Regions from separate parts of the Kitasatospora cystarginea genome, predicted to be linked through region 3. Evidence: riboswitches for the same ligand, from Rfam matches in the RefSeq annotation. Region 3 holds a riboswitch; each other region holds the start of a gene.
What was found. Region 3 has a riboswitch for cobalamin ahead of metE (5-methyltetrahydropteroyltriglutamate--homocysteine S-methyltransferase). Riboswitches for the same ligand answer to the same signal wherever they lie in the genome.

Region 1 (5,436 bases), on a different contig from region 3:
GACGGCGACCACGGCGCCCTCCAATCGCGGCAGCCAGAGCTCCATCGCGGCGGCGCTGCGGGTGTTGCCCATCTTCTTGGCCAGCTCGGGCACCGAGGGGTCGGAGAGGGTGCAGACCACCTCGTTGTCGGCGGGCAGCCGCTTGCGGGTCACTCCGCTCGCGACCATCGAAACGTCGCACAGGATCGGCGCACCGGCGTGCAGCGCGGCGCGCGCGCTCGCGACCACGCCGGGCGACCAGAGCAGGTCGTCGACCAGGTCGGTCATGCCGCACGCGTGGATCATCCGCACGGCGACCTGCGCCACGTCGGCGGGTAGGTGGGCCAGTTCGGCCTCGGCCCGGATGGTGGCAAAGGACTGGCGGTAGATGGCCGCGCCGTCCTTCTCGTACTCGATCACTTGGTCCTCCGGGCTTCGGCTACCGCCTCCGCCATCTGTTCCGTCGACACATCCACTGACACTCCCGCCCCCGGGGCCTCGACCCCGGGGCCGACGCGGGTCACCCGGTAGCCCTGCCCGGTGGCCAGGACGTCCACCCACTCCCCAGCCGGATGCCCGCAGCGCCGCTCGCAGCCGGACCAGTGCACGGGCAGTGGGCCGGCAGCGGCCGGGGTCTGCGCCGCGTCCAACGCCCGTGCGGCGTCGTCCCGTACGTCGGCGCGCGACTTGGCGCAGCCGGGCAGTCCGGTGCAGGCGCTGGCCCGTTCCCAGACCGAGCCGGGGGCGGTGCGGAAGCCGGCCGCGGCCAGTTCGGGCAGCCGGTCGACCGGCGCCCCCGGCAGGACGATCCCGCGCCAGGGGGTCAGCCGCAGCTCGCCGGCCGAGGCTGCGGCCAGCCGCCGCCACCGTGCGGCGCTCACCCGGCCGAAGCGCAGGCCCACGGAGAGTCCGCCGGGCAGTGCGCCCGGGGCCAAAGTGGCGGCCGGCAGCGCGGGCAGCGGTTCGGCGCCCGGGTCGAGCAGTCCGGGAACCTCGCGCAGGTGCCAGGCCTTGGCGCCACTGGTGCGCAGCATTTCCAGGAACTCCTCGGCGGCGCGGACCGCGTGCTCGGCGGCCCCGCCGGGCGGCACCGGGCGGGCGGTGGCGGCGCGGCCGAGGCGCAGCAGGGCGCCGCCGCCTGCGGTTGCGATCAATGTCACATCGGCGTCCAGTGCGGCGACGTCACCGCGCCCGTCGTCCAGGGCGAAGAGGAACTTGCCGGAGAGGCGGGCCGCGCTCTCGCTCGCGCACAGCCGCCGGTCGAGTTCCCGCACCCAGTCCTGGACGTCGGCGTGGCCGAGGCCGTCCAGCCCGGCGGCCGGGGAGGCGACGATGTTGCGGACCCGCTCATGGGTCTTTGAGGGCAGCAGGCCGGCGTCGCGCAGGCGGCGGCCGAGTTCGCCACCGGAGTCCGAAGGCAGGCCGCGCAGTTGGACGTTGCCGCGCGAGGTGGTCTCGAGTGCGCCGTCGCCCAGCTCCTCGGCCGCGTCGGCCAGCACCACTGCCTGACTGTTCGTCAGCAACCCGCCGGGTATGCGGATCCTGGCGAGGGAACCGTCGTCGGCGGTGTGCAGACGAAGGGCCCCCGGACAGACGTCCGAACGCCCGCGGTCGGGCGTACCGGGGCCCGGTGCGACGGAGTCGGGTACGGGTGGCATGGCGGCGAGCATACAGATTGCCGTTCCGGATGCACCGCCCGGAACAGATCACACTCCCCCAGCCCAGCCGCACCCCGTACGATGCTCCCGGGCGGTCCTGTGGGCCGTCCACGCCAGCGACGGCGCCAAGGGGAGGAAACCGGTGCAAACCCGGTGCGGTCCCGCCACTGTGACCACGGTTCACCGCCGTGGGAGCCAGGAACTCCTGCCGTCCTCCCTTAGCCCGGGGCGCGGACCCCGAGGAAGGCCTGAGACCTGTGCGCTGCCGCATGCCCGCACGCGCTGCTGCGTCCCGCCCGCTCGACGGGCGGGCTGAGCCGCTGGCACCCATCACTCCTGCGCTCCCTCCATCGCCGGTCGGCTGTCGCTCAGCGCTCTCAGAGCACCAACCAGCGGCTCGGCCGCGCGCGGCACACCTTTCGGCACGGGGCGCCGACCTGGCCGGGAGGGCCGTCGCGTGATCCTGCTGCTTTCCACCTCCGACACCGACCTGCTGAGCGCCCGCGCCTGTGCGGGCCCGGTCCGCTACCGCCTCGGGAACCCGGCCCGGCTGACCGCCGAGGACCTGCCCGCGCTGCTGGAGGGCACCGACCTGGTGGTCGTCCGGCTGCTCGGCGGCCGCCGCGCCTGGCAGGAGGGCCTGGACGCGCTGCTGGCCGGCCCGCGCCCGGTGGTCGTGCTGACGGGTGAGCAGGCGCCGGACGCCCAGTTGATGGAGCTGTCCACCGTCCCCGCCGGGATCGCAGCCGAGGCGCACGCCTACCTGGCGCACGGCGGCGCGGCCAACCTGGCCGAGCTCGGCGCCTTCCTCTCCGACACCGTGCTGCTGACCGGCCACGGTTTCACCCCGCCCGTCTCGGCCCCGGCCTGGGGCCCCCTGGAGCGCACCCCGCGGACCGCCGAGGGCCCCGTCGTCGCGGTGCTCTACTACCGCGCCCACCACATGAGCGGCAACACCGCCTTCGTCGAGGCCCTGTGCCAGGCGATCGAGGACCAGGGCGGCCGCCCGAAGCCGCTGTACTGCGCCTCGCTGCGCGGCGCCGAGCCCGAACTGCTCGCCGAACTCGGCCAGGCCGACGCGATCGTCACCACCGTGCTGGCGGCCGGCGGCACCCGGCCGGCCGACGCGCAGGCGGGCGGGGACGAGGAGGCCTGGGACGCGGGCGCGCTCGCCGCGCTCGACCGCCCGATCCTGCAGGCGCTCTGCCTGACCTGGTCGCGTGCCCAGTGGGAGGACAGCGACGACGGCCTCTCCCCGCTGGACACCGCCACCCAGGTCGCCGTGCCCGAGTTCGACGGCCGCCTGATCACCGTCCCGTTCTCCTTCAAGGAGCTGGACGAGGACGGTCTGACCGTCTACACCGCCGACCCCGAGCGCGCCGCCCGGGTCGCGGGCATCGCGGTCCGGCACGCCCGGCTGCGCCATGTCCCGCCCGCCGAGCGGCGGTTGGCGCTGGTGCTCTCCGCGTACCCGACCAAGCACGCTCGGGTCGGCAACGCGGTCGGCCTGGACACCCCGGCCAGCGCGGTCCGCCTGCTGCACCGGCTGCGCGAGGAGGGCATGGACCTCGGCGACGACCTGCCGGGGCTGGACTCCTCCCCGCCCCGAGCCGAAGGGCCCGCCGGTGCCGAAAGGGATGAGCGACAAGCGACCGAGGAACGAGGGAGTGCCGGAGCGAAGAGCGTCGGCGCCGGGTCAGAGGGCCCGGAGGCGAGCGGGCGAGTAGCAGCACACGAGGGTGACGCGCTGATCCACGCCCTGATCGCGGCCGGCGGCTACGACCAGGACTGGCTGACGGAGGACCAGCTCGCCCGCAACCCCGTCCGCATCCCGGCCGCCGACTACCGCCGCTGGTACGCCGAGCTGCCCGCCGAGCTGCGCGAGCAGGTCGAGGAGCACTGGGGTCCGGCGCCCGGCGAGCTGTACGTGGACCGCAGCCGCAACCCTGAGGGCGACATCGTGCTGGCCGCGATCCGCTCCGGCAACCTGCTGGTGCTGATCCAGCCGCCGCGCGGCTTCGGCGAGAACCCGGTCGCCATCTACCACGACCCCGACCTGCCGCCCTCTCACCACTACCTCGCGGCCTACCGCTGGATCGCGGCGTCCCAGGAGGACGGCGGCTTCGGTGCCCACGCCGTGATCCACCTCGGCAAGCACGGAAACCTCGAGTGGCTGCCGGGCAAGACGGCCGCGCTGTCGGCCGCCTGCGGCCCGGACGCGGTACTCGGCGACCTGCCGCTGGTCTACCCCTTCCTGGTCAACGACCCGGGCGAGGGCACCCAGGCCAAGCGCCGCGCCCACGCCACCCTGGTCGACCACCTGGTCCCGCCGATGGCCCGGGCCGACTCCTACGGCGACATCGCGCGCCTGGAGCAGCTGCTCGACGAGCACTCCAACATCGCCGCGATGGACCCCGCCAAGCTGCCCGCGATCCGCGCCCAGATCTGGACCCTGATCCAGGCCGCGCGGCTCGACCACGACCTGGGCCTGGACGAGCGCCCGGAGGACGACGGCTTCGACGACTTCCTGCTGCACGTCGACGGCTGGCTGTGCGAGGTCAAGGACGCCCAGATCCGGGACGGCCTGCACGTCCTCGGCCAGGCGCCGGCCGGCGAGGACCGGGTCAACATCGTGCTCGCCATCCTGCGCGCCCGGCAGATCTGGGGCGGTGTGAGCGCGCTGCCCGGCCTGCGCGAGGCCCTCGGACTGGACGAGGCGGCGCTCACCCTCGGTGCCACGGACGCGGCCGAGGCCCGGGCGCGAGCCCTGGTCGAGGCGATGGAGGCCGAGGACTGGGCGCCGGAGGCGGTGGAGAAGGTCGCGGCCGGCCACCCCGAGCCGGTCCGGGAGGTGTTGGACTTCGCCGCCCGCCAGGTCGTCCCGCGCCTGGCGCGGACCACCGACGAGCTGGACGCCGTGCTGCACGCGCTCAACGGCGGCTTCGTCCCGGCCGGCCCGTCCGGCTCGCCGCTGCGCGGGCTGGTCAACGTGCTGCCGACCGGCCGCAACTTCTACTCGGTCGACCCGAAGGCCGTACCCAGCAAGCTCGCCTGGGAGACCGGCCAGGCGCTGGCCGCCTCGCTGATCGAGCGCTACCGGGCGGACAACGACGGCGCCTTCCCGCCCTCGGTCGGCCTCTCGCTGTGGGGCACCAGCGCGATGCGCACGGCGGGCGACGACATCGCCGAGGCCTTCGCCCTGCTGGGCGTCCGCCCCGTCTGGGACGACGCCTCCCGCCGGGTCACCGGCCTGGAGGCGATCAGCCTGGAGGAACTGGGCCGCCCGCGCATCGACGTGACCCTGCGCATCTCCGGCTTCTTCCGGGACGCCTTCCCACACGTGGTCGCGCTTCTGGACGACGCGGTCCGGCTCGCCGCCCGGCAGGAGGAGGCGGACGAGCAGAACTTCGTCCGCGCCCACGTCCAGGCCGACCTGGCCGTGCACGGCGACGAGCGCAAGGCGACCGTCCGGGTCTTCGGCTCCCGTCCGGGTACCTACGGCGCGGGCCTGCTCCAGCTGATCGACAGCCGCGACTGGCGCACCGACGCCGATCTGGCCGAGGTCTACACGGTGTGGGGCGGCTACGCCTACGGCCGCGACCTGGACGGCCGCCCGGCGCGCGAGGAGATGGAGACCGCGTACCGGCGGATCACCGTCGCCGCCAAGAACACCGACACCCGCGAGCACGACATCGCGGACTCGGACGACTACTTCCAGTACCACGGCGGCATGGTGGCCACCGTCCGCGCCCTCACCGGCAAGGCCCCGACCGCCTACATCGGCGACTCGACCCGGCCC
Region 2 (5,436 bases), on a different contig from region 3:
AGCGCGAAGGCCGGTACGGGGACTCCCGTACCGCCCTTCGCGCTTGGCGCCCTGGAGGGCGCCGACTCCTAGAAGTCGTCGTCGAAGGAGACCGTGCCCTCGACCGCGACCTGGTAGGCGGAGACCCGGCGCTCGAAGAAGTTGGTCAGCTCCTGGACGTTCTGCAGCTCCATGAACCCGAAGGGGTTGGTGGAGCCGTAGCGGATCGGCAGGCCGAGGCGGGCCAGGCGCTGGTCGGCGACGGCCTCCAGGTACTGGCGCATCGACTCGGTGTTCATGCCGGGCAGGCCGTCACCGCACAGGTCCTGGGCGAACTGGAGCTCGGCCTCCACGGCCTCCTCAAGCATCTCGGTGACCTGCTTGGCCATCTCGTCGTCGAAGAGGTCGGGCTCCTCCTCACGGACGGTGTCGACCACCGAGAAGGCGAAGTCCATGTGCATGGACTCGTCGCGGAACACCCAGTTGGTGCCGGTGGCCAGGCCGTGCAGCAGGCCGCGGCTGCGGAACCAGTACACGTAGGCGAAGGCGCCGTAGAAGAACAGGCCCTCGACGCAGGCGGCGAAGCAGATCAGGTTGAGCAGGAAGGCGCGGCGGTCCTCCTTGCTCTGCAGCGAGTCGATGTGGTCGACCGCGTTCATGTACTTGAAGCAGAACTGCGCCTTCTGGTGGATGGAGGGGATGTTCTCCACCGCCGCGAAGGCGGCCGCGCGGTCGTCCGGGTCGGGCAGGTAGGTGTCGAGCAGCGTCAGGTAGAACTGGACGTGCACGGCCTCCTCGAACAGCTGCCGGGACAGGTAGAGCCGGGCCTCGGGGGAGTTGATGTGCTTGTAGAGGCTCAGCACCACGTTGTTGGCGACGATCGAGTCGCCGGTCGCGAAGAAGGCGACCAGGCGGCCGATCAGGTGCCGCTCGCCCTCGCTCAGCTTGGCGAGGTCGGCGACGTCGGAGTGCAGGTCCACCTCCTCGACGGTCCAGGTGTTCTTGATGGCGTCCCGGTACCGGTCGTAGAACGACGGGTAGCGCATCGGGCGCAGGGTCAGCTCGAAGCCGGGGTCGAGCAGCATCTTGCGGTCCACGTGGTTGTCGGCGCTCTGCGCCGTCGACGAGGGGCGGTGGTCGGGCGACGGGTGGGAGGTCACTGGCAAGCCTCGCAGGACTCGGGGTTCTCCAGGGAGCAGGCGATGGCGGCGGCCTGCTCCTCAGCGGTCATGGTGGGGGAGGGCACGCTCACGGCGGTGGAGCGGGTCGCGGCCTGGGCGATCCGGGTGGCCGGGCGGGAGCGCAGGTAGTAGGTGGTCTTCAGGCCGACCTTCCAGGCGTACGCGTACATCGAGCTGAGCTTGCCGATGGTGGGCGCGGCCATGAAGAGGTTCAGCGACTGGCTCTGGTCCAGGTAGGGCATCCGGGCGGCGGCCAGGTCGATCAGCGCACGCTGCGGCAGCTCCCACGCGGTGCGGTAGAGCGAACGGACCTCGGCGGGCAGCCAGTTGAACTCCTGGACCGAGCCGTTGGAGTCGCGCAGCGCGTCCCGGGTCTGCTGGTCCCAGACGCCCAGCTCCTTCAGCTCCCGCACCAGGTACGGGTTGACCTGGAGGAACTCACCGGACAGGGTCTCGCGCTTGAACAGGTTCGAGACCTGCGGCTCGATGCACTCGTACACACCGGCGATGGACGCGATGGTCGCGGTCGGCGCGATGGCGAGCAGCAGGGAGTTGCGCAGACCGGTCTCGGCGATCTTGGCACGCAGGGCGTCCCAGCGCTCGGTCCACTGCGGGGTCACGTCGAAGTGGTCGATGTGCAGCTGGCCGCGGGCGGCGCGGGTCTCCTCGTACGCCTCGTGGCGGCCGAACTTCTCGGCCAGCTCGCTGGAGCGCTCGTAGGCGGTGAGCATGATGCGCTCGGCGATCAGCGTGGAGAGGTGCTTGGCCTCGGTGGAGTCGAAGTCCAGGCGGAGCTTGAAGAAGACGTCCTGCAGGCCCATCACGCCCAGACCCACCGGCCGCCAGCGGGAGTTGGACGCGCCGGCCTCGGTGGTCGGGTAGAAGTTGATGTCGATGACCCGGTCGAGGAAGGTCACGGCGGTGCGCACGGTGGCGTCCAGCCGCTCCCAGTCCATCGCGCTCACGAGGTCGTCGGCACTGGCGCCGTCGGCCACGTGGGCACCGAGGTTGACCGAGCCGAGGTTGCAGACCGCGGTCTCGGAGTCGTCGGTGACCTCCAGGATCTCGGTGCAGAGGTTGGAGGAGTGCACGGTGCGGCCGGGCAGCGCGGTCTGGTTGGCGGCGCGGTTGGAGGCGTCCTTGAAGGTCATCCAGCCGTTGCCGGTCTGCGCCAGGGTGCGCATCATCCGGGCGTACAGGGTCTGCGCCGGGATGGTGCGGACGGCCTTGCCCTCGGCCTCGGCCTTGCAGTAGGCGGCGTCGAACTCGTCGCCCCACAGGTCGACCAGCTCGGGGACGTCGGCCGGGGAGAACAGCGACCAGTCCTCGTTGGCGTTGACCCGGCGCATGAACTCGTCCGGGATCCAGTGCGCCAGGTTGAGGTTGTGGGTCCGGCGGGCCTCCTCGCCGGTGTTGTCGCGGAGCTCCAGGAACTCCTCGATGTCAGCGTGCCAGGTCTCCAGGTAGACGCAGGCCGCGCCCTTGCGACGGCCGCCCTGGTTGACCGCGGCGACCGAGGAGTCCAGGGTGCGCAGGAACGGGACGATGCCGTTGGACTTGCCGTTGGTGCCCCGGATCAGGCTGCCGCGCGAGCGGATCCGGGAGTAGGACAGGCCGATGCCGCCGGCGTGCTTGGACAGCCGGGCGATCTGCGCGTAGCGGTTGTAGATCGAGTCCAGGTTGTCCAGCGGCGAGTCCAGCAGGTAGCAGCTGGACATCTGCGGGTGCTTGGTGCCGGAGTTGAAGAGCGTCGGGGAGGAGGTCAGGTACTCCAGGCGGCTCATCAGCCGGTAGAGCTCGGCCACCTCGGCCACCGACTGCTCGCTGTCGCCCACCGCGAGGCCCGCCGCCACGCGGAGCAGGAAGTGCTGCGGGGTCTCGATCACCATGCGGGTGATCGGGTGGCGCAGCAGGTAGCGGGACTGCACGGTGCGCAGGCCGAAGTACTCGAAGCGGTCGTCGCCCGACAGGTCGATCAGGGCGTCGAAGGCCTCGGCGTGCTTGGCGACCAGGGCGGCGGTGGCGTCGCCGATCAGCCCCTCGGCGTGGCCGACGGCGATCGAGGCGGAGAACGACACGGCACCCTGGCTCATCGCCTCGTCGGCGATCTCCATGGCGAGCAGGCGGGCGGCCAGCTTCGAGTACTGGGGGTCCTCGGCGATCATCGACGCGGCGGCCTCCACAGCCAGCCCGCGCAGCTCGGCGAAGTCCGAGCCGGCGTGGCGGCCGCGCAGCGCGGCGGCGGCGACGTGGCCGGGGTCCACCTGGGGGAGGTCCACGCTGCGGTCGGTGAGGAGCCGAAGCAGTGCCGCACCGGGGTCGGTCTGGGTGGTGGCGGCGGAACCCTGGGAAGGCAGGGCAACTGAGGCAGCGATGGTCAAGGCGCTTCTCTCCTGGCGGCGGCGTCGGATGAGGATCGTCCGGACCGACATGAGCGCAGGGAGGTGCAGCACGACCGGAGACCGGCGCGCTCTCTACCCCCTGGCCCACCCGCGAGGCCCGGACGTACTGCGGTGCTGCAAGGCATCTGCGGGGAAGCCGTGTGGCACACCGTCGGCAGGTAGCCGGACTTGCGGGGGCCTGGAGAGCCGCCCGCTCACCGCTGCGGGGCAGTCCCGGATTCACACCGGGTTCCCCTGCTTCGACAGCGAGAGCGAGCATACATGTTGTGGCGGTCCGACGATGCGGCACCACATGTAGTGCCGTGTGTCGCAGGCGGACCAACCGCATGGTTGTGCGGGAGGGGTGTTCAGAAGGTGATCGAGTACACCATCAGGTCGATCCCGGGAGCGGCCGTCCAGTCCCGGTCGGGGGTTCGGACGAAGCCCAGGCGCTCGTAGATCCGGTGCGCCGCCTTCATCGCCGGGCGGGTCGAGAAGGCCATCCCGGCCAGCCGGAGCTCCCGACAGCGGGCCATCGCGGCGCGGACCAGGGCCTCTCCGGCGCCGCGTCCGCGGGCCGCCGCGCCGACCGCCAGCATCCGGAGCTCGCCCTCGTGCGGCTCGGCGATGTCGGCCCACTCGGTGCCGCCGACCGCGAGGGTCACACAGCCGAGGACCTGCCGGGTGTGCGGGTCGAGCGCGACGAGGAGTTCGGCCTCCTCGTTGCGGCGCCCGGCGTCCCGGAGGAGCTGGACGTAGCCGCTGTCCGGCGAGGTGTGACCGTCGCCCACGAACGCCTCGACCGTGACTTCACCTGCGGCTTCGAGGTCCTCTTCGAGGGCGCGGCGGATGAGGATGCCCATCCGGACAGTGTGCCCGACGGGAGGGTGCACACGGCAGTCAGGGTGGCGGGCGGGCGGGTGCCGGCGAGGGGTGTGGCGCCGGACGGAGGGCTCGCCGGGCGGGCGCCGGTGGGGAGCAGGGACGCGCTGGCGGGGAAGGCGGAGGCGGCTGGCACGGTGCCGTACGGGCGGTCGGGAAGAACCGGGGCCGAAGGGTGGTTGGGGTCGTCGTGACCGTCATCAGGACCGCCGTAGCCGCCGCCCGGGTCGGGCCCGCCGCCGCGGCCGGTCAGCTCACGGCCGATCAGGAAGCCCAGCAGTCCGAAGCCGCTGATGGCGCCGATCAGGCCGAGCGAGGTCGCGAGGGTCTCGGGAGTCATGTCCTCCACCCTCGTCCGCGCGGGCCGCTGTCACGAGTGGCGGAAACGACCGATTGCGTCGAAATCCTGCCAGCCTCTCGCGGGGTGGGGCGTGCCGATGCCGCGGTGGCCGGCGGCCCGGCCGGCCACGGGGGCGGAAGTCACCGGACGGCGGGCAGGGGAGGGGCGACGGACGAGGGAGGGGCGCGGGGATGCGGAGCGGTGCGCACGGCCCGGCGGTCGACGGCCGCCGCCGTGGGGCCGGGGGCCCGGAGGCGGACGAGGGCGTACGGCATCCTGGGCGGATGCTGAAGAACGTCGCCGCGGTGGTGCTGGAGCCGGTCCACCCGTTCGAACTCGGCGTCGCCTCCGAGGTGTTCGGGCTCGACCGTAGCGACGACGGGCTGCCGGTGTACGACTTCGCCCTCGCTGCCGACCGTCCCGGGCGGCATGCCACCCATGCCGGCTTCGGCCTGGACGTCCCGTACGGGCCGGAGCGGCTGGCCGAGGCGGACCTGATCGTGGTCACCGCGGTCGGACGGCGCGCCGAGTATCCGGAGGCGCTCGTCGAAGCACTGCGCGCGGCAGTCGAGCGCGGGGCGCGCGCGTTGTCCATCTGCAGCGGCAGTTTTCTGCTGGGCGCCGCCGGGCTGCTGGACGGGCGCCGCTCCACCACGCACTGGAAGCACGTCGA
Region 3 (5,436 bases):
CGAACCAGTCGACCGTCATAGAGTGCGGGCGGGAGATATCCCCGACCAGGACCGGCGGGCGCACGTACCGGGTGCCGTAGGACTGCACCCAGCCGTGCCGGGTGGCCAGGTAGCCGGTGAGCTGCTCCGCGAAGTACTGCACCATGTCGTTGCGCTCGGGCTCGCCGTGCACCAGGACGTCCAGCCCGGCCTTCTCCTGGAAGGCGATGACCTCGCGGACCTCCGCCTCCATCCGCTCCCGGTACGCAGCGGCGTCGATCCGCCCCGCAGTCAGATCTGCCCGGGCCACGCGCAGTTCGGAGGTCTGAGGGAAGGATCCGATGGTGGTGGTCGGCAGCAGCGGCAGCCCGAGCCTGGCTCGCTGAGCCTCGGCCCGCTGTGGGTATGCCTGGGCGCGGCGCGCGTCGGCCTCGGAGACGGCAGCCGTGCGGGCGCGGACCGCCGGGTCGCGGGTGATCGGCGAGGTGGCACGGGAGGCCAGGTCGGCGCGGTTGGCGGCGAGTTCGGCGGCGATCGCCCCCGCGCCCTCGCGCAGGCCCCGGGCCAGCAGCGCCACCTCAGCCGACTTCTGCTTGGCGAACGCGAGCCAGCGGACGATCTGCGGGTCGATGTCGCGCTCGATGGTGGCGTCGATGGGCACGTGCAGCAGCGAGCTGGACGGCGCCACGTCGACCGTGTCCGCGAGGCCGAGGAGGGTCGCCAGGGTGGCGAGCGACTTCTCCAGGTCGTTGATCCAGATGTTGCGGCCGTCGACCACCCCGGCGACCAGCCGCTTGCCGGGCAGGCCGCCGGCGGCGGCGAGATCGTCGAGGTTGGCGGCGGCAGATCCCGTGAAGTCCAGCGCCAGGCCCTCGACTGGGGCCTTGGCCAGCACCGGCAAGGCCTCGCCGAGGCGGTCGAAGTAGCTCGCGACCAGGAGCTTGGGCCGGTCGGTGAGGGCGCCGAGGTCGCGGTAGGCGCGGGCGGCGGCGTTGAGCTCGGCGGGGGTGCGGTCCTGGACGAGCGCGGGCTCGTCCAGCTGCACCCCGGGCGGCGCCGGCGGCGCGCAGGTCGGCCAGCAGCTCGGCGTAGACGGGCAGCAGCCGGTCCAGCAGGGTGAGCGGCTCGAAGTCGGCGGCGACACCGGGCGCGGGCTTGGCCAGCAGCAGGTAGGTGACCGGGCCGACCAGCACCGGGCGGGCCTCGTGGCCGAGCGCCAGGGCCTCGGCCAGTTCGCCGGCGGCCTTGGCCGGGTTCGCGGTGAAGGCGGTGTCGGGGCCGAGTTCGGGCACCAGGTAGTGGTAGTTGGTGTCGAACCACTTGGTCATCTCCAGTGGCGCCACCTCCTGGGTGCCGCGTGCCATCGCGAAGTAACCGTCAAGCGGGTCGGCGTCGACGGCGGCGCGGTGGCGGGCCGGGATCGCGCCGACGGCTACCGTGGTGTCCAGAACATGGTCGTAGAGCGAGAAGTCCCCGGTGGGGACCTCCTCGATGCCGGAGTCGGCGAGCTGCTGCCAGTTCCCCCGGCGCAGGTCGGCGGCGGTGGCCAGTAGAGCGTCGGCGGTGACCGCGCCCTTCCAGTAGCCCTCGATCGCCTTCTTGAGCTCCCGGCCCCCGCCCTGGCGGGGGTAGCCGTACACGGTCGCGATTGCCGCGGCTGCGGACTTCGTGGTCAAGGGACTCTCCTTCGCGAGTCTGTCTCCTCAAGTGCCCGGCGACGGCACGAGAACGCGAAGGGATGACGAACCGGGCGGCGGCCGCCGTGGACGCGCGTACCTGATCCGCCTGGTATGGTCGCCGACCCGCCCTCGAGGTCACCGGATGTCCACACGCGGATCGTCCGCGGGCGGGCAGCGGGCAGGTCTTCGGACTCGCGGACACACCCACCCGTGAAGGGCGGACACCTACTGGCCGTCGCTTCCCAAACCCGACCCGGGCCCAGTGCGTATGACGGCGGTCGTTCCCACTCACCGCTGCGGGGCAGTCCCGGATTCCCACCGGGTTCCCTCTTACGACACCCTGCCTGGCGGACAGGGCGAACCAGCTGCACCGGCCAGCCTAGAGCCAATCCGCCAGCATCCGGCTGGAGAATCACTCAATCGCCCACATATTGAGACGGCGTCGGATCCTCCCTCATCCGCCCGTGCTCCGTCCGGGACCTCGCCGTACTCGTCGACCGACCCCTGCCGCAGTGCTCCCCACGGCCTGGACCCGGGCTCTCTAGGCTAGGCGCATGCGGATCGTCTCCCTGTTGCCTGCTGCGACCGACATCGCCGCCGAGCTCGGTCTGGGTGGGGCCCTGGTCGGCCGGACTCACGAGTGCGACCGGCCGGCCGCCACCGTCGCGGGGATCCCGGTGGTGACGGCTGCCGAGTTCGACGCCGACCGGCTCACCAGCCGGGAGATCTCGGAGGCCGTCGGCGGCGCGGCCCACCGGGGCTCGTCGCTCTACACGCTCGACGTGGAAAAATTGGCCGCCCTCGCGCCCGACGTCGTCCTCACTCAGGACCTCTGCGAGGTGTGCGCCGTGTCCTACACCGGAGTGACCGAGGCCGTGCGGATCCTGGACGGCGGCCCGCGCGTGCTGAGCCTGGAACCCCGAACGCTCCCCGAGGTCATCGCCTGCCTGGAACACGTCGGCGCCGAACTCGGTGTCGCGGCCACCGCCGCCCGCGTCGCCGCCGCACTGCACGCGCGGCTGGACCGGGTAGCGGCGGCCGTGCATGGCCTGCCCCGACCACGGGTCGTCGCGGTGGAATGGCTCGACCCGCTCTGGCCCGCCGGCCACTGGGTGCCCGAGCAGGTCGAGATCGCGGGCGGGACCCCGCTGCTGGCCGAGGCGGGCGAGCACACCAAGCCCATCACCTGGGACGCGGTGCGCTCCGCCCGGCCCGATGTCCTGCTGGTCCTGCCCTGCGGATTCCCGCCGGCCCGGACCGAGCGGGAATTCCATCTGCTCACCGGACTGCCGGGCTGGGACGAGCTGCCGGCCGTCCGGGACGACCGGGTCTGGATCCTCGACGGCCCGTCCTACTTCAACCGTCCCGGTCCCCGCGTCGTCCGCGGCGTCGAAGTCCTGGCCCAGATCCTGCACGGCGTCCGGACGGGCGACACGGTGACCGTCGACGAGGCCCGCCGCCCGGCCCGTTAGCGACGGCTCCGCGGGGCGCTCCCACCCCCGCCCGACCCGGGTGGGCGAAACCCCGCCCGGGGCGGGGAGGACGCCACCGAGCCGATCGGCCCGCTCAGCCCTACAGTGCCTGGCGGTAGTCAGGACCTCCCCGAGGGAGCGGGGTGCGCGGCAAGGCTGGACTGATTCGTCGGGCTGGTCGTGCCCCGGGTCCGGAGGACTGTCCTCCTGCTCTCGTGGCCGGCGCGCGGTGCCGGCGCGGATTCGGACGTGCCGGCGAGCCGTCCCCGCATCGGGCGGCTCGCCCTGGCGGCGGGTCAGCGGTGGGTGAACGACGGCGGGCGCTTCTCGGCGAAGGCCGCCATGCCCTCCTTCTGGTCTGCGGTGGCGAAGGTGGCGTGGAAGAGCCGGCGTTCGAAGCGGACGCCCTCGGCGAGGCTGGTCTCGAAGGCGCGGTTGACGCTCTCTTTCATCATGATCGCCACCGGGGTGGACATCGCAGCGATCGTCTCGGCGGTGGCCAGTGCCTCGGCCAGCAGCTGGTCGGCCGGGACGCTCCGGGAGACCAGGCCGGCCCGCTCGACCTCCTCGGCGCCCATCATGCGGCCGGTCAGGCAGAGCTCCATGGCCTTCGCCTTGCCGATCGCCCGGGTCAGGCGCTGCGAACCTCCGATGCCCGGGATCACACCGAGCTTGATCTCCGGCTGGCCGAACTTCGCGGTGTCCGCCGCCAGTAGGACGTCGCACAGCATCGCCAGCTCGCAGCCGCCGCCGAGCGCGTAGCCCGCGACGGCCGCGACGACCGGCTTGCGCAGCGCGCCGAAGCGGTCCCAGGCGGCGAACCAGTCGCCCAGGTAGGCGTCTGTCGCGTCCCCGGCCCGCTCCCGAGCAGCCCGGGTTGCAGCTGCCCTACGCGCGAGCCATACCTGACAATTCCATCAGGTCAGGTCAGCAAAAGTCAGCATCAGTCTGACCACACCCTGATCTACGCGCGCATACCTGAGAATCGAAGCCCTTCTGGATCGCGCCGACACAAGCCGCACGACAAGGTGGGCCACCTCAGTATCGGGCCGCCGAAGCCACTCGCCCGATTGTCGCAGCCGCACCCCGTTTTCGCAGGTCAGAACCATGTCGGTACAGGCTTCCGCGCGCTCGCCGCGGTCACTCGGGTACTCGCCCAGCCGCACAGCGCGCCACCCTAGCCCCCTTCACTCGTCTCAGCTGCCCCGGTACGCTCTCCTCACCGGATCGGTCGGCGTAGAACCCTCAGTTCTACATCCCGCTCGCGGACGTCACGCCCGGCGTCCTCGTGGACGAGGACCGTCCGCAGCGGCTCAAGCGCGGCACCGCCCGTCGGCACGGCCTGAAGGTCGGTGACATCCTGCGGCCCGCCGCGGCCCGCACGCACTTCTCCAAGTGACCGCTCCGTGCGTTCGGTCCTCACGCACCTGCTGGCATTACCCTCTTGCTCAACTCCCGTGAGTTCCATACTCCTTGACCGAATCGGTGGCCGGGCACCACGGCCGGACCGGTCTCGGGTAGCAGCCACCAGGCAGGCACTCGATCGACCTGGCGGCGGACCGCCCTGCCGTACGGGCCGGGCAGTTCCTCCTCGGCGTGCTCCGGCCCGGGCTGCGGCGGGCGAACCTCGGATGCGTGTGACCCCGGGCCGTGGTCTCGGCCTCGCCTCAGCGGGCGTGCCCGTCGTCGCACGCCGCCTCGGACGGAGGCGGTCCCGGCGAACGGCGCTGGAGCCGGCCCGGGACCAGACCGGCTCCCCGCTCCCGGACTACTTTCCGAGGGCCGCCACGCCGGCCTGGGCGAACTGCTCGTCCAGGTCGCCACTGGGCGCGCCGGCCACACCGACCGCCGCGACGGGCGCGCCCTTGACCTGGACCGGTGCGCCGCCGGCCAGGAAGAGGGTGCCGGGGATGTCCTTGAGGCCCGGCGCCTGGGCGAGGCGCTTGACCAACTCGGAGGTCGGCGCGTTCCAAGAGACCGCGGTGAAGGCCTTGCGCTCGGCCGACTGGTAGGACTGCGGGCCGGCTCCGTCGCCACGCAGCGTCACCAGCGTATTGCCGTCACGGTCGACCACGGCCACCGAGACGTGCTGGCCGCCCCGCTGGGCCGCGTCCAGCGCGGCCTGCGCGGCCTTGGTCGCGGCGGCGATCGACAGGTGGGTCGACTCGGTCAGGTTGCCCTTGGCGGTCTCAGGGCTCCCGGCGGCCGAGGGCTTGGCCTCCTCCGCGCTGGCGGCCACCGCACCGAAGGTGCCCGCGCCCACGGCGACCGCCGCGATGGCACCGGTGAGAACTCGGCCGAGCGTG
Region 4 (5,436 bases), on a different contig from region 3:
GCCCAGCGCGCGATCCGTACGGCGTCCGCGAGCATCCGGCGGGCCAGCGGGGCGAGCTCGGCCGGAGCGGGGAAACCGTCGGGCACCGGGACTCTCCCGCGCCCCGGCTTGGGTGCCGGGACGCGGCGGCGGGCTCCGGCGGGGTGGCCGGGGTACGCGCCGTCGGCGCGGCGGGCCGCACCGGGCAGACGGGTCACCGTCGCACCGGTACCGATCGTCGGCTGGAGCGGGGCATCACGGTCGCGCGGGTTCCGAGACGTCACGCCGTGCAGTCTTCCCCGTGCACCGGCCTTCTGTCACATCGGGTTCGGCGCGTCTTCGGCTGCCCGGTGTGAAGAGGTGGAAGAGATCGGGCAACAACCCGCAAACCGGGCTTGACATTCGAATGGTTGGCTTGTTCTGACTGTCGTGCACCCAACAAATCGATCGACCATCCGCCAGATCCGCACCGGAACCGGACCCTCGACACTTCCAGCTAATGTGATTGAATATCTACGGAGAGTGACAGTGTTTTCAGAGTAGCGGAGTGAGCCAGCGCCTCAGCACCTCGGCGTAGCCGTCCGAGTCGGCGTTCCAGAGCTGGGCGTGCTCCGCGTCCGGCACCTCGTGCAGGCTCACCAGGTCCCAGCGGCGGTGCGCCAGCCGGCGGGCGGCCTCGATCGGTGCGATGCCGTCGGCCGGGCTGCCCAGCAGCAGGGTCGGGAGGTGCAGGTCAGTACCGTCCGCGAGACGGGCGAGGGCCGCCGGGTCCACCTTGGTACGGCCTTCGGCGGCCAGGGCGCCGAGCTCGGCGAGGACACCCGGGACACCGGCGCGGACGCTCTCCCGGCGGACGCTCTCCTGCCAGTCGAGGATCGGGGAGTCCAGCACCAGTCCGGCGACCGACTCCCGCCGGGTGGACCTGGCGGCGGTCAACAGGCACATCGTCGCGCCCAGCGACCAGCCGTACAGCACGACCCGTCCCGCGCCACTCTCCAGGGCGAGCCCTACGGCCGCCTCGACGTCCCGCCACTCTGTCTCACCGAAGTGGCCGAGTCCGTCCGGTGGGTGCGGGGCGTCGGCGTCGCCCCGGTAGGTCACGGTCAGCGTCGGCAGTTTCAGCGAGTTCAGCACCGGGAGCACCGGGAGCGCCTGGGTGCGGTCGGCGCCCGGGCCGTGCACCAGGATCACCCAGGTGCCGCGCATGGCGTGGACGTACCAGGCGGGCAGCAGCCCGAGGTCGCCCTGGGCGGCGGTCTCGGTGAAGTCGAGGCCGAGGGCGGTGGCCGGATCGCCGAGGTGGACCCGGGGGGTCAGCTCGACCTCGGTGCCGACGGTGAGGGTTCCGCTGTCGGCACGCTCCAGCCGGCGGGTGACGGTCTGGATGTCGGTGCGCAGCACCCCGCCGACCACCGCGTGGCCGCCGCCGGCCCACTCCAGCGCGTACCGGCCCGCGCGTACGGTCTGCGGGGCCCGGGTGAGGGTGACGTGTCCGGCGGCGACCTCGTGCACCCGCAGTGTGGCGGCCAGGCCCGGCTTCCCGGGCTGCGGACGGACCGTGCGCTCGGACACCCTGCGGCCGATCAGGATGACCGCAGCTCCGGCTCCTACTGCGGTGGCCGCCACGGCGGCGGCGGTTCCCCAACGCATAGTGCTCCCCGGTGTGACCTTCATGGGCGGTACCTTCCAGTCCACTCTCCGCACGGCGGGCCTGCCACCGGGGCGTAGTCCGTCCGTGCGGACGGTGGGCCGGGCCTTCGCGGCGGCGGGCAGCCGGGCGGCTCCGCGGAGCCGGCGCCACCCCCGTGCGGTGTGCCGCGCGGTGGGCGGTGGACGGCCGAGACGGCTGTGATCAAGCCCTCCGCGCGGTTTGTTGACTCCCGGTCGCGGACCGTGGTGGGATCTTTCAGCCAAACGGAGGCATGCAGAGGAAGCCGGTGCGAATCCGGCGCGGTCCCGCCACTGTCACCGGGGAGCACGCTCGACTCATGGTCACGGCGGTCCGGTCGTCCGGCTGCTGGAAGGCCCGAGGGTGTGTCCGACCCGGGAGCCAGGAGACTCTCGCCCCCGGTACGTCGATCCAGGGCGCGGACCCTGAGTGAGGACACGCACGCCATGCAGGCTGCCCTGGCCGCTGTGCGGCCGCCGTTCGACCCGGCCGTGCCCGCCTTGCGGTCCGCCTCCGCCGCTGTGTCCGCACCGTGCCCCGCCTGAACCGCGCCGCCGCCTTCGCACTGGGCAGTGTCGCCGGCTACCTGGCCGACGCCGTCCTCGCCGACCCCCGGCGCGGGCATCCGGTAGCCGTCTTCGGTGCCGCCGCCGGGCGGGTGGAGCGCGCGCTCTGGCGCGACCGGCGGGCGGCGGGCGCCGGGTACACCGCAGTCTGCGTCGGTTCGGTCGCGGCCGGGGCGCACCTCGCCGAGCGGGCGCTCGGGCGCAGCCGGTACGGGCAGGCGGCGCTGGCCGCCGCCGCGACCTGGACGGTGCTCGGCGGTACCTCGCTCACCCGGGAGGCCAGGACGATCGGCCGTTCGCTGCGGGCCGGCGATCTGGCCGCCGCCCGGGAGCGGCTGCCGCACCTGTGCGGCCGCGACCCCAGCACGCTGGACGAGCAGCAGATCGCCCGCGCCGTCGTCGAGTCGGTGGCCGAGAACACCGCCGACGCCGTGGTCAACGCGCTGGCCTGGGGTGCGCTGGCCGGTACGCCGGGGCTGCTCGCCTTCCGGGCCGTCAACACGCTGGACGCGATGGTCGGTCACCGCTCGCCGCGCCATCTGCGCTTCGGCTGGGCCTCGGCCCGGCTGGACGACGTGGCCGGCTGGCCCGGTGCCCGGCTGACCGCCCTGCTCACGGTGGCCGCCGCGCCCGAGCCGCGGACCGCCTGGCGGGTCTGGCGCCGGGACGGCTCCGCGCACCCGAGCCCCAATGCCGGGCAGGCCGAGTCGTGCTTCGCCGGGGCGCTCGGGGTGCGGCTGGGCGGGACGCTGCGGTACGGCGAGCGGGTGGAGCACCGGCCGGTGCTCGGCGGGGAGTTGCGGCCGGTCGAGGTGGCGGACATCGAGCGGGCGTGTCAGCTCTCCCGACGGGTCGGGGCGTTGGCGCTGGCGGTCACCGTGACCGGGCGGGCGCTGTGGACCTGGCGGCGGGGGCGGTCGTGAGCGGCAACCCGGGAACGAGTGGCCGCAGAAGGACTGTTGAGTGGAGCGGAGGAGCATGAGCGGGGCACTGCTGGTCGCCGGGACGACCTCGGACGCGGGCAAGAGTGTGGTCACGGCGGGCATCTGCCGCTGGCTGGCCAGGCAGGGCGTGCGGGTGGCGCCGTTCAAGGCGCAGAACATGTCGCTCAACTCCTTCGTCACCGCCGACGGCGCCGAGATCGGCCGCGCCCAGGCGATGCAGGCGCAGGCCGCCCGCATCGAGCCGGAGGCTGCGATGAACCCCGTGCTGCTGAAGCCCGGCGGCGACGGCCGCAGTCAGGTGGTGCTGCTCGGCAGGCCGGTCGCCGAGGTGGGCGCGCTGGACTACCGCGAGCGCAAGCCCGTACTGCTGGAGCGGGCTCTGGAGTGCCTGGCCGATCTGCGCAGCCGGTACGAGGTGGTGGTCTGCGAGGGCGCGGGCTCGCCGGCCGAGATCAATCTGCGGGACCGGGACATCGCCAACATGGGGCTGGCCACGGCCGCCGGACTGCCGGTGGTGGTGGTCGGGGACATCGACCGGGGCGGGGTCTTCGCCGCGATGTACGGCACGCTGGCACTGCTCTCGGCCGAAGACCAGCGGCATGTCGCGGGCTGGTTCGTCAACAAGTTCCGGGGCGACGCCAGGCTGCTGGCGCCCGGTCTGGAGATGCTGCGCCAGCTGACGGGCCGCCCGGTGCTCGGCACCCTGCCGATGCTCTCCGGGCTGTGGCTGGACGCCGAGGACTCGCTCGACCTGACCACGGTGGTGGACCGGGCGGAGGCGAGCGGGCCGGTCGGCCGGGACGTCCTGCGGGTGGCAGTGGTGCGCTTCCCGAGGCTCTCCAACTTCACCGACGTGGACGCGCTGGCGCAGGAGCCCGGCGTGCTGGTCCGCTGGGCGACCCGGCCCGAGGAGCTGGCCGACGCCGACCTGGTGGTGCTGCCCGGCACCCGGGCCACCGTCGCCGACCTGGCCTGGCTGCGCGAGCGCGGCCTGGAGCCCGCACTGAAGGCGCGGGTGGCCGCCGGGCTGCCGGTGCTCGGGATCTGCGGCGGTTACCAGATGCTCGGGCGGGTGATCGTGGACGAGGTGGAGTCCAGGGCCGGCGAGGTCGCCGGGCTCGGCCTGCTGCCGACCCGGGTGGTCTTCGGTGCCGAGAAGGTGCTGGCCCGGCCGGTCGGCGAGGCGCTCGGCGAGCGGGTCGAGGGCTACGAGATCCACCACGGTGTGGTGTCGGTCGAGGGCGGCGAGACCTTCGTCACCGACGGCCGCGGACACGGCCTGGACGGCTGCCGCCTCGGCCCGGTCTGGGGCACCACCTGGCACGGCGTACTGGAGAACGACGCCTTCCGCCGCCGACTGCTGCGCCGGATCGCCGAGTCCTCCGGGCGGGAGTTCGTCCCCGCGCCGGACACCTCGTTCGCGGCGGCCCGGGAGGCCAGGCTCGACCGGCTCGGCGACCTGATCGAGGAGCACGCCGACACCGATGCGCTGTGGAAGCTGATCGAGAACGGGGTACCGGACGGACTGCCGTTCCTTCCGCCCGGTGCACCGCGACTGATGGAGAGCTGAGAGCTGATGAGTGACCTCCCGTACCCGTTCACCGCGATCGTCGGCATGGCCGACCTGCGGCTCGGGCTGCTGCTCAACGCCGTCTCCCCGGCGGTGGGCGGGGTGCTGGTGCGCGGCGAGAAGGGGACCGCCAAGTCGACCATGGTGCGCGCGCTGGCCGGCCTGCTGCCGTCGATCGCAACCGTGCCCGGATGCCGGTTCGCCTGCGACCCCGCGGCGGCCGATCCGCAGTGCCCGGACGGCCCGCACGCCCCGCAGCCCGCCGAGCAGCGCCCGGCGCACCTGGTCGAGCTGCCGGTCGGCGTCTCCGAGGACCGGATCGTCGGCTCGCTCGACCTGGAGCGGGCGCTGGCCGAGGGCGTCAAGGCCTACGAGCCGGGACTGCTGGCCAAGGCGCACCGGGGCGTGCTCTACATCGACGAGGTCAACCTGCTGCAGGACCACGTGGTCGACCTGCTGCTGGACGCCGCCGCGATGGGCCGCTCCTACGTGGAGCGCGAGGGCGTATCGGTGCGGCACGCGGCCCGGTTCCTGCTGGTCGGGACGATGAACCCGGAGGAGGGCGAGCTGCGTCCGCAGCTGCTCGACCGCTTCGGCCTCACGGTCGAGATCGCCGCCACCCGCGACCCGGACGAGCGGGCCGAGGTCGTCCGGCGGCGACTCGCTTACGACGCCGACCCGGCGGGCTTCGCCGCGCGGTACGCGGAC

Region 1: it holds a riboswitch for cobalamin, as region 3 does, so the genes downstream of both, cobN (cobaltochelatase subunit CobN) here and metE (5-methyltetrahydropteroyltriglutamate--homocysteine S-methyltransferase) in region 3, are expected to answer to the same signal.
Region 2: it holds a riboswitch for cobalamin, as region 3 does, so the genes downstream of both, ABD369_RS22545 (ribonucleoside-diphosphate reductase subunit alpha) here and metE (5-methyltetrahydropteroyltriglutamate--homocysteine S-methyltransferase) in region 3, are expected to answer to the same signal.
Region 4: it holds a riboswitch for cobalamin, as region 3 does, so the genes downstream of both, ABD369_RS07025 (cobalamin biosynthesis protein) here and metE (5-methyltetrahydropteroyltriglutamate--homocysteine S-methyltransferase) in region 3, are expected to answer to the same signal.

The regions. Positions count from the first base shown of each region.
Region 1 is NZ_BAAATR010000006.1:188,986-194,421, forward strand. It holds gene ABD369_RS09810 (precorrin-8X methylmutase) at 1-399, opposite strand, end outside; gene ABD369_RS09815 (cobalamin biosynthesis protein CobG) at 396-1,637, opposite strand; cobalamin riboswitch at 1,713-1,864, shown strand; gene cobN (cobaltochelatase subunit CobN) at 2,095-5,436, shown strand, end outside.
Region 2 is NZ_BAAATR010000021.1:32,740-38,175, reverse strand. It holds gene ABD369_RS22550 (ribonucleotide-diphosphate reductase subunit beta) at 69-1,064, opposite strand; gene ABD369_RS22545 (ribonucleoside-diphosphate reductase subunit alpha) at 1,136-3,541, opposite strand; cobalamin riboswitch at 3,699-3,856, opposite strand; gene ABD369_RS22540 (GNAT family N-acetyltransferase) at 3,910-4,404, opposite strand; gene ABD369_RS22535 (helix-turn-helix domain-containing protein) at 5,048-5,436, shown strand, end outside.
Region 3 is NZ_BAAATR010000007.1:73,937-79,372, forward strand. It holds partial or broken gene metE (5-methyltetrahydropteroyltriglutamate--homocysteine S-methyltransferase) at 1-1,655, opposite strand, end outside; cobalamin riboswitch at 1,831-2,026, opposite strand; gene ABD369_RS10490 (cobalamin-binding protein) at 2,213-3,130, shown strand; partial or broken gene ABD369_RS10495 (enoyl-CoA hydratase-related protein) at 3,427-4,026, opposite strand; gene ABD369_RS10500 (GlcG/HbpS family heme-binding protein) at 4,899-5,436, opposite strand, start outside.
Region 4 is NZ_BAAATR010000004.1:287,535-292,970, reverse strand. It holds gene ABD369_RS07035 (hypothetical protein) at 1-263, opposite strand, end outside; gene ABD369_RS07030 (alpha/beta hydrolase family protein) at 514-1,629, opposite strand; cobalamin riboswitch at 1,881-2,062, shown strand; gene ABD369_RS07025 (cobalamin biosynthesis protein) at 2,181-3,137, shown strand; gene ABD369_RS07020 (cobyric acid synthase) at 3,193-4,728, shown strand; gene ABD369_RS07015 (putative cobaltochelatase) at 4,735-5,436, shown strand, end outside.